Regions from separate parts of the Mesobacillus sp. S13 genome, predicted to be linked through region 2. Evidence: riboswitches for the same ligand, from Rfam matches in the RefSeq annotation. Region 2 holds a riboswitch; the other holds the start of a gene.
The links. A riboswitch is a leader RNA that binds a small molecule or an ion and turns the genes downstream of it on or off. The one in region 2 is predicted to bind S-adenosylmethionine.
Positions count from the first base shown of each region.

Region 1: linked by a shared signal. The riboswitch ahead of LGO15_RS20855 (methionine ABC transporter ATP-binding protein) and the one ahead of LGO15_RS19435 (methionine ABC transporter ATP-binding protein) in region 2 are both predicted to bind S-adenosylmethionine.

Region 1 is NZ_CP084622.1:4,060,931-4,065,496, forward strand. Features, by position in the region: gene LGO15_RS20845 (MetQ/NlpA family ABC transporter substrate-binding protein) at 1-191, opposite strand, end outside; gene LGO15_RS20850 (methionine ABC transporter permease) at 206-874, opposite strand; gene LGO15_RS20855 (methionine ABC transporter ATP-binding protein) at 867-1,892, opposite strand; SAM riboswitch class I at 2,150-2,264, opposite strand; gene LGO15_RS20860 (O-acetylhomoserine aminocarboxypropyltransferase/cysteine synthase family protein) at 2,377-3,693, opposite strand; SAM riboswitch class I at 3,777-3,881, opposite strand; gene LGO15_RS20865 (hypothetical protein) at 3,968-4,306, opposite strand; gene LGO15_RS20870 (MFS transporter) at 4,489-4,566, opposite strand, start outside.
Region 2 is NZ_CP084622.1:3,802,296-3,806,861, reverse strand. Features, by position in the region: gene LGO15_RS19440 (methionine ABC transporter permease) at 1-394, opposite strand, end outside; gene LGO15_RS19435 (methionine ABC transporter ATP-binding protein) at 384-1,415, opposite strand; SAM riboswitch class I at 1,503-1,605, opposite strand; SAM riboswitch class I at 1,697-1,800, opposite strand; gene map (type I methionyl aminopeptidase) at 1,982-2,725, opposite strand; gene LGO15_RS19425 (ABC transporter permease) at 3,027-4,013, shown strand; gene LGO15_RS19420 (carbohydrate ABC transporter permease) at 4,098-4,566, shown strand, end outside.

The DNA of each region.
Region 1 (4,566 bases), 260 kb from region 2:
AACCCTTTTTCTTCAAGCAATGCTTTTGCTTCTTCTAAAATTTCTGCGTGAGGTACGTTTGAGGCACCCACGACGATTTTCTTACTTTCTTCCTTGCCGCCTTCTCCTGATGTGTTATCCTCAGATGTTCCGCAAGCTGCAAGCCCCGCTGTTAAAATCAATGTTAAAAGTGCTAATAACCATTTTTTCAATTCATATCTCTCCTTTATCTCTTATCTAATTTTCTAGTGAAGAAATCACCAACAAACTGAATTACAAACACGATAATCAAAATAATAATGGTCGCCATCAAGGTGACATCATTCCTGCTTCTTTGGAAGCCTTCCATGTAGGCAAGGTTCCCAAGACCGCCAGCCCCGATGACTCCGGCCATCGCTGTGTAGCTGACTAACGCGATTGCCGTCACCGTGATACCGGACACCAAGGCTGGCATCGATTCCGGCAATAGCACCTTCCAGATAATCGTCGTCGTCTTAGCCCCCATGGATTTTGCCGCTTCAATGACCCCTTTATCAATCTCACGCAAGCCGATTTCTACCATTCTCGCGTAAAATGGAGCCGAACCAATGATCAGTGCAGGCAAGGCTGCATTTTCGCCAATCATCGAACCTACGATGAATTTCGTAAAAGGAATTAGCAGAACGATCAAGATGATGAATGGGATAGACCTGAAAATATTGACAACCCCACTCAATACTAAATTGACCGGTTTGTTTTCCCATATATTGCCCTTCGATGTCAAAAATAGCAGCAGGCCAAGGATGGCTCCAAGGATGAAAGTAGCAAGAACAGAAATGGCACTCATATATAGTGTCTCAAGTGTCGCTTCCCACATTCGGTCCCAATTAACATTCGGAAACAATGTTTCAGCCATTGGAAATCACCTCCACGCCGACTTCATGCTGGCTAATATACTCAATTGCCCGGGCTACTTCGCTTTCGTCACCATCTAGATGGATGAACAAAGTTCCATATGACCCATTCTGTGTCTGAGAAATTTTACCCTGGACAATATTGACCGTTATCGGAAACTCACGAATCAAGTTGGTGATCAGCGGCTGCTCGGTCCCTTCACCTACAAAAGTCAGCTGAACAACGCGGCCATGTGGATAACGCTCCAATAAGTGGTCAACTGTTTCCTTTGTTTCCTCCGGTTCTGTTACCTGCTGGACAAATCTTTTTGTAATAGGCTGCTGCGGATTCTTGAACACTTCCAATACCGGTCCTGTTTCAACTATTTTTCCGCCTTCCATTACAGCGACACGATGGCAGATTTTCCTAATCACATGCATTTCGTGAGTAATCAGGACGATTGTAAGACCCAGTCTTTTATTAATATCAACAAGGAGATCAAGAATCTGGTCAGTCGTCTGCGGATCAAGTGCTGAAGTTGCCTCATCTCCAAGCAAAACCTTTGGATTATTGGCAAGCGCCCTTGCAATTCCGACCCTCTGCTTCTGGCCTCCGCTCAACTGGGAAGGATAGGCATCTCCCCGGCCCTCAAGGCCCACAAGTGTGATCAATTCTTTGACCCGCTTCTCTCTTTCTGCTTTAGCCACTCCGGCAATTTCTAGCGGAAAAGCGATATTCTCCGCTACCGTTCTCGACCAGAGCAGATTGAAATGCTGGAAAATCATGCTGATTTCCTGACGGGCCTTGCGAAGTTCCGCTCCTTTAATCCGGGAAACTTCCCTTCCAGCTACTACCACTGAACCAGATGTTGGAATCTCCAGCCCGTTCAGCATCCGAATTAAAGTACTTTTACCGGCGCCGCTGTAACCAATGACTCCGTATATTTCGCCTTCCTTGACTTCAAGGTTGACATCATCTACCGCTTTAACCTCCCCTTTATTGGAAGGGTAAATTTTTCTGGCATTCTTTATCGTGATCAATTGACTCCCCCTCTTTGCAACCGAGTATTCTACACTTATTAAAACCGTTAAATCTCCTATGTTTAAGAAGGTTATCAATCTAGTTTCCCATTCCCTAACCGAAAAAATTCAAACTTTAGCTAAAATGGGAAATAGCCTCTTAATCGGAGATGATCATGCTCTCGGAAAAACTCTTTTCGAAAAACTTTTTCAAAAAAAGACAAAATAAAAGCCTTCCTGCAAGTGAGCAGAAAGGCATAGTAATAGTGGATTCCTTTCTCTCATCTGCCAAAGCAATTTGCTTTGTGTGAATTGGCACCATTTCAGTAAGCAAAGCTTAATGACGGTTGCCGGGTTTCATAGGGCACTTCCCTCCACCTCTCTTGATAAGAGCACGCTATTAAATTATCTAATCGGTTTTAAGTTACGAGTGTGATTGTAGCACGGAGTGAAAAAGAGTGTCAATAAAAATTATTCTTAAATATCAACTGGAAGCTTATGGATGTCAGGTTCCTGCCGGTACACCTGGTACTCCGGTCGCTTTTTCGATTGCCTGTTCAAGGTCTTCAATGATATCGTCCACATTTTCAATCCCGACCGAAAGACGGATCAGATCCTCAGGAACACCGGCTGCTTTAAGGCCATCAGAATCCAGCTGCTGATGTGTCGTGCTTGCAGGATGGATGATCAGGCTTTTTGCATCGCCGACATTCGCGACATGGGACCATAATTCTAATGAGTTAATTAGTTTGGCTCCTGCTTCCCTGCCTCCTTCAATCCCAAAGATGACGACTGCCCCTGCTCCCTTTGGAAGGTAGCGGTCTGCAAGACTTTTATCAGCATGGGACTCATGGCCAGGATAGCTGACCCATGTAACAGCGGGATGCGACTCAAGATAGTCTACGATTTTCCGTGTATTGGCGATATGCTCCTTCATACGTACATGCAAGGTTTCTATGCCCAAATTGAATTGAAACGCACTCTGTGGACTGATTGCCGGTCCAAGGTCACGCAAAAGCTGGACCCTTGCCTTTACGATATAAGCCGCTGCACCGATTGCCTCGCTATAGACAATATTATGATAGCTGGAATCGGGCTCATTGAAACCTGGGAACTTAGCTGATTTCCAATCAAACTTCCCTCCGTCCACAATAATTCCGCCCATAACTGTTCCGTTTCCTAACAGCCATTTGGTAGCCGAGTGGATGACGATATCGGCGCCATGTTCTATTGGCCGGCAAAGATAAGGAGTCGCAAAAGTGTTATCGATAATCAGTGGTACTCCTGCTTCATGAGCAATTTCAGCCACAGCTTCAATATCGAGGATCCTGAGACTTGGATTCCCGATTGTTTCGGCATAAACCGCTTTTGTTTTTGGAGTAATAGCGCTACGGAAATTTTCAGGATCAGTGGAATCCACCAGATGGACTTTTATACCGTACTTTGGCAGGGTGACAGCAAATAGATTGTAAGTTCCGCCATATAGATTACCAGCAGCAACAATTTCATCACCAGCATGCGCTATGTTCAGGATGGCCATCATTATGGCTGACATTCCGCTTGATAATGCAAGCGCACCAACACCACCTTCAAGCAAAGCTACTTTTTCTTCGAGGGCTGTTACGGTCGGATTATGTATCCGTGAATAGATATAGCCCGGTTCTTTAAGCGCGAATAAATCTGCGGCATGATCCGTGTTTTCAAACTGGAATGCATTGCTCGAATAAATCGGAACTGCTCTCGCCCCAGTCACCGGGTCTGGTGACTGGCCACCATGTACCCCCAGCGTTTCAATCCGATAATTTTTTTGCTCATTTGCCATCTCCATCTCTCCAATCACCATGATTATTTGGAAAAACTGATACAAAAAACCCTCTTCCTAAGAAGAGGGTGATTTATCATCTCTCCTTATCTTTGCAGAGCCAATAACTCTGCTGGAATTAGCACCGTGTTTTCACAACCGGTTGCCGGGCTTCATAGGGCCAGTCCCTCCACCTCTCTGGATAAGAATATTCAATTAAGTTTTTATTGCGTTAAAGTGATAATATCATGTGAATAGATAATGGTCAATATATTTAGACTTTTCAGATAAAGTTTTATAATGGAATCGGTTTTGTAAGGTAAAATAATGATTCCAAAACCAATTGGACTCGAAATGGACAATCCGTTTTAAAGTAATTCATTTTGACTCCATGCATCAGTTTCAGGTCTCCATCAAGTAATTGCTCCAAATAAGCATCATTTCCTGAGATTGTTACGATGTTTCCATTAGGACTAGAAAATTGGCAGTAACTGACCTTGCCATCCCTGAAGAGTAAATAGTGAATGCCATGATCAGCTTCTATTTTCAACACCAGGTCCAGTTTCTTTACTAGTTGAAAAACATGTTCCTTATTGGCAAGTACAGTTACAAACCTATCAATGCATTCTCGCATTCCGATCAACTCCCCTACCATAACTATTCCTTGAATAAGGGGAAAAACCTGTTAGAATCCTTCGACAAATAATTCGATTAAAATAGATTTTGCAACGTGTATAACGTAAAAAAAGACAATGCCCTTTGATAATTCGGCATTGTCTTTCATTTCCCGAGAAATAAATCCAAGAAAAATGGTCATCAGGCTGTTTTGGGGCTCACTATGCCGGATTTTGGCTTATCCATACTTTTAAAAACGACAAAGAAATACGTGGAACC
Region 2 (4,566 bases):
TCTGCCATGGTGTGGCACCCATTGATTCAGCTGCCTCAATCACTCCGGGATCCACTTCCAGCAGGGAGTTCTCTACCAATCTAGCAATATACGGACCGGCATAGAAGACTAGTGGAACTACAGCCGCTGCTGTACCAATTGACGTACCAACAATCAGCCGGGTCAGCGGGATGATTGCGACCAGCAGGATAATGAATGGCACTGATCGAAAGACGTTGATGAGACTGTTTAGTACATTGAAGACAGGGGCGTTTTCAAGTAAATGGCCTTTCCTGGTGACCACAAGCGCGATTCCCAGCGGCACTCCGAGGACTGCCGAAAACAGGAGGGAGAACGCAACCATTTGCAGTGTTTCGATTAAGGCCTGAATAATTTGCTCTGAATTAACTAGCATGTGCTGTCACTTCCTTTATGCTTACTTTTTGCTGATCGATAAAATTAAGGGCTCTCAGAATTTCTTTATCACTGCCCTGAAACTCGACAATCAGGTTTCCGAATGGGATTCCTTGAAGCTCTGTGATATTGCCGAAAAGAACATTGACGTTGATATCGAATTTCTTTGAAAGCTGGGACAGAAGCGGCTGACCGGCTGACTGACCGACAAAGTTGATGCGGAATACCTTATGCAGTCCTGAATTTTCTTCAATAATCCTGTACACGGAATCAGGAATGCTGTCATTCATGATGGTGCTGACGAAATTTCTTGCCGTTTCTGTTTTAGGCGCTGAAAAAACACTGAAGACAGTATCTTCCTCGATGATTCTTCCATCCTCGATGACAGCAACTCTGTCACAAATTTCCCTGATGACGGACATTTCATGGGTAATGATTAAAATCGTTATGTTGTACTCCTTATTGATTTTTTTCAAAAGCTGCAGGATCGAGCTGGTTGTCTGCGGATCCAGGGCAGATGTCGCTTCATCGCAAAGCAGGATTTTCGGCTGGGTTGCCAGAGCCCGGGCAATTCCGATTCGCTGCTTCTGGCCGCCCGAGAGCTGGTCTGGATAATTGTCTGCTTTATCAGCCAGTCCGACAAAGTCGAGCAACTGATAAACCCGCTCTTTGATTTTCACCTTCGGAAGCTTACTGAGAATGAGGGGCATCGCAACATTTTCAAATACTGTCTTGGAGTTTAAAAGATTGAAATGCTGGAATACCATCCCAATATTCTTTTTAACCTCTCTCACTTCTTTTACAGACAGGGAAGTCATATCGCAGCCATCCACAATCACCCTTCCAGATGTCGGCCGTTCCAACAAATTCACACAGCGGATCAGCGAGCTTTTTCCCGCACCGCTAAAACCAATGACTCCAAATATCTCTCCTTCTTTAACTTCCAGATCGATTCCATTAAGTGCCGCTACCTTATTCCCGCGGCTTTCATAAACTTTCTCCACTTGTTCAAACGTAATCAACTGTCTTCCTCCTTTGTAGATGAATAAAAAAACCTCTTCCCGGAAACAGGAAGAGGGCATGCCGCAATGAATGCAGGACAATTACTCTTCTTATCTCCCAAGCTATTGCTTGCTGGATTTGGCACAGTCCTCATTTGAGTCCGCTGCCGAGGCTTCATAGGGCCAGTCCCTCCGCCTCTCTTGATAAGAAAGTATCGATATTAAATTAAAAGTGGGGATATTTTGAAAAGCAAAAAGTCCCCTTCAGAAAGAAGAGGACATCAAAATTAAAAGTCGGCCTCTTCTTATCTGTCAAGCTCCCGCTTGCTGGATTTGGCACAGTCCTCCAAAGGAGTCCGCTGCCGAGGTGTCATAGGGCCAGTCCCTCAACCTCTCTTGATAAGAAGTAACGAATATTGAGTTATGAATCTTGTTTATTACTTTACTGTGTCAAAGAAAAAGTGTCAATCATTTTTGTTGTATTTTTTTTAGTAATACGAAAAATAGGAATATAGTATTAAATAAAAGGAATTGGCCAAAAAAATAGAACCCCTGCAGCAGCAAGGGGTTCCATCGGGAAAAGAGCTCTATCGGGTAATCACAATCGGCCCATTTTTCGAAAGGATGATCGTATGCTCGCATTGAGCGACAAAGCTGTTTTCTGTTACATAGGTCCATTCGTCGTTTTCATTTTGGAAGACTTCTTCTTCGCGTGTTGAGATGAATGGTTCGAATGCGATGACCATTCCTTCTTTTAACAGTTCGTCATCCCATGGCTCATGATAGTTGTATATGTGATCGGGGGCTTCATGGATAGTACGCCCAATTCCGTGGCCAGTAAGGTTTTTGATCACTGTCAGTCCGTTCTTTCGCGCGGTCGCTATAACTGCTTTGCCAAGTCCGCTTTTCTTCGAGCCTGGTTTCGCTTTTTTCAAGCCTGCTTCAAAAGCCTCTACAGCCGTTTCACAAATCTTGGTTAAAATCGGATCACCTTCGCCAACGACGAACGAGATGCCAGTATCAGCGAAATATCCATTTTTTGAGCCGGAAACATCGATATTCACGATATCGCCCTCTTTGATCACACGGCTGCCCGGAATCCCGTGGGCGACTTCTTCATTCACACTGATGCATGTATATCCTGGGAAATTGTATTCCCCCTTTGGAGCGGAAATAGCTCCATGCTCATCAAACAACCTGCCTGCCATTTCATCGAGCTCTTTGGTGGTAATTCCAGGTGCAGTCTTCCCAACTAATTCTTCGCGAATCAAGCCGACAATCCTGCCGATTTCTTTTAATCCGTTAAAATCTTCTTCTGTTTTCGCAATCATAATTTATTCCTTTCCAATAGCATCGATTTAAAAAACTCTACGATTAGATTATCCTTTTTAAGCTTGAAAATCCATTCTTTAGGTTTGTGGTCAGTCTGGATTGAATCCGGATACTGCTTACAGCAACAATCTTCCTGTCTTCCGTGAAAACGATACCAATATGATGGTATCAATATTTTGCTCTATCACCCAAAAACTAAAAAATTGGTACCATAAGCAAAATTCGATGGCTTATAAATGTAAGCCCTTTTTTCTATGATAAAGGTACAAGAAAGACAACAGCAACTAAGGTGGTGAAGAAATGGAAGTCAAGATCCAACAGCCGGTCGAACAACAAGTCAGCGACACCATATTGGCAGAGCCTACAAAAAAAGAAAAAATTAAAAAAATCAAAAAGACAATCATTTCTCAAAAGTATTTGCAAACGATGGCTCTTCTCGGGGTAGTTTGGATGTTCATCTTTAACTATATCCCAATGTATGGGTTAATCATCGCATTTAAGGAATACAGCATCATAAAGACAATCTCAGAAGCACCATGGGTTGGCTTGATGCAGTTCAAGGAATTCATTCAGGATGAAAACTTTTGGATCGTCCTGAAAAACACACTTGGTATCAGCTTGATAAAATTACTCATTGGTTTCCCGCTTCCAATCATTTTTGCACTTTTACTTAATGAGCTAACTTCCATGAAGCTTAAGAAAGCGGTTCAGACCATTTCTTACCTGCCGCACTTTATCTCTTGGGTAGTGCTTGGCGGAATTTTGACTACCTGGCTGGCAGATATCGGAGTCATTAACGATATTTTGCTAGGTTTAGGATTAATCAGCGAGCGTACAAACTTCCTTGCTGAACCTGATAACTTCTGGGCAATCGTCATTCTTTCAGATATTTGGAAAGAGCTTGGATGGTCAGCCATCATTTATCTAGCAGCAATCGCTGGTGTATCACCTGAATTATACGAGTCATCAACGATTGATGGAGCTAATCGCTTCCAAAAGATGTGGCATGTTACATTGCCGTCGATTCGTCCAACGATCACAATCCTGTTCATTCTTGCTGTAAGCGGTGTCTTGAATTCAAACTTCGATCAAATATTGATCCTGCGTAACTCTTTGAATGAAAGCGCTAGTAATGTAATTGATATTTATGTCTATCAAATGGGACTCCAGAACGCCCGTTACTCTTACGCAACAGCAGTTGGGTTATTAAAAGCAATCATTGCCTTTATCCTTCTCTTGTCTGCTAACAAGATTACGAAGAAACTGAATGGAACATCTTTATTCTAAGGGGGTGGGGTTGTGTTTAAGCTTTTTAAACGGAACCGGCGAACAACAAGCGAATATATCTTTGACAACGTTAACATTCTCATCATGCTCTTTATCTGCGCGATTACGGTCTACCCGATCTGGTATGTTCTCGTCAACTCATTGAATGATGGCGTTGATGCCATGCGAGGCGGAATTTACTGGTGGCCGCGAGAGTTCACTTTAGAAAACTACAAGGCAGTTTTTGAAACGCCAGGCATTGTTACATCGTTTGGGGTGACAATTGCTAAAACAGTAATCGGAACAATCACCCATGTATTTTTCACCGCAATGGTTGCCTATGCCATTTCAAGACGTGACCTTTACGGCAGGAATTTCTACATGCTGGTCGGTGTCATCACAATGTTCTTCAGCGGTGGATTGATTCCTTACTTCCTATTGATTAGGGACCTAGGGTTGTTTGATAACTTCCTGGTCTATATTATCCCGACAATGTTCAACTTCTTTCATCTGATCATCTTTGTATCGTTCTTCAGGGAATTGCCAACTTCTCTTGAGGAAGCCGCAAAAATAG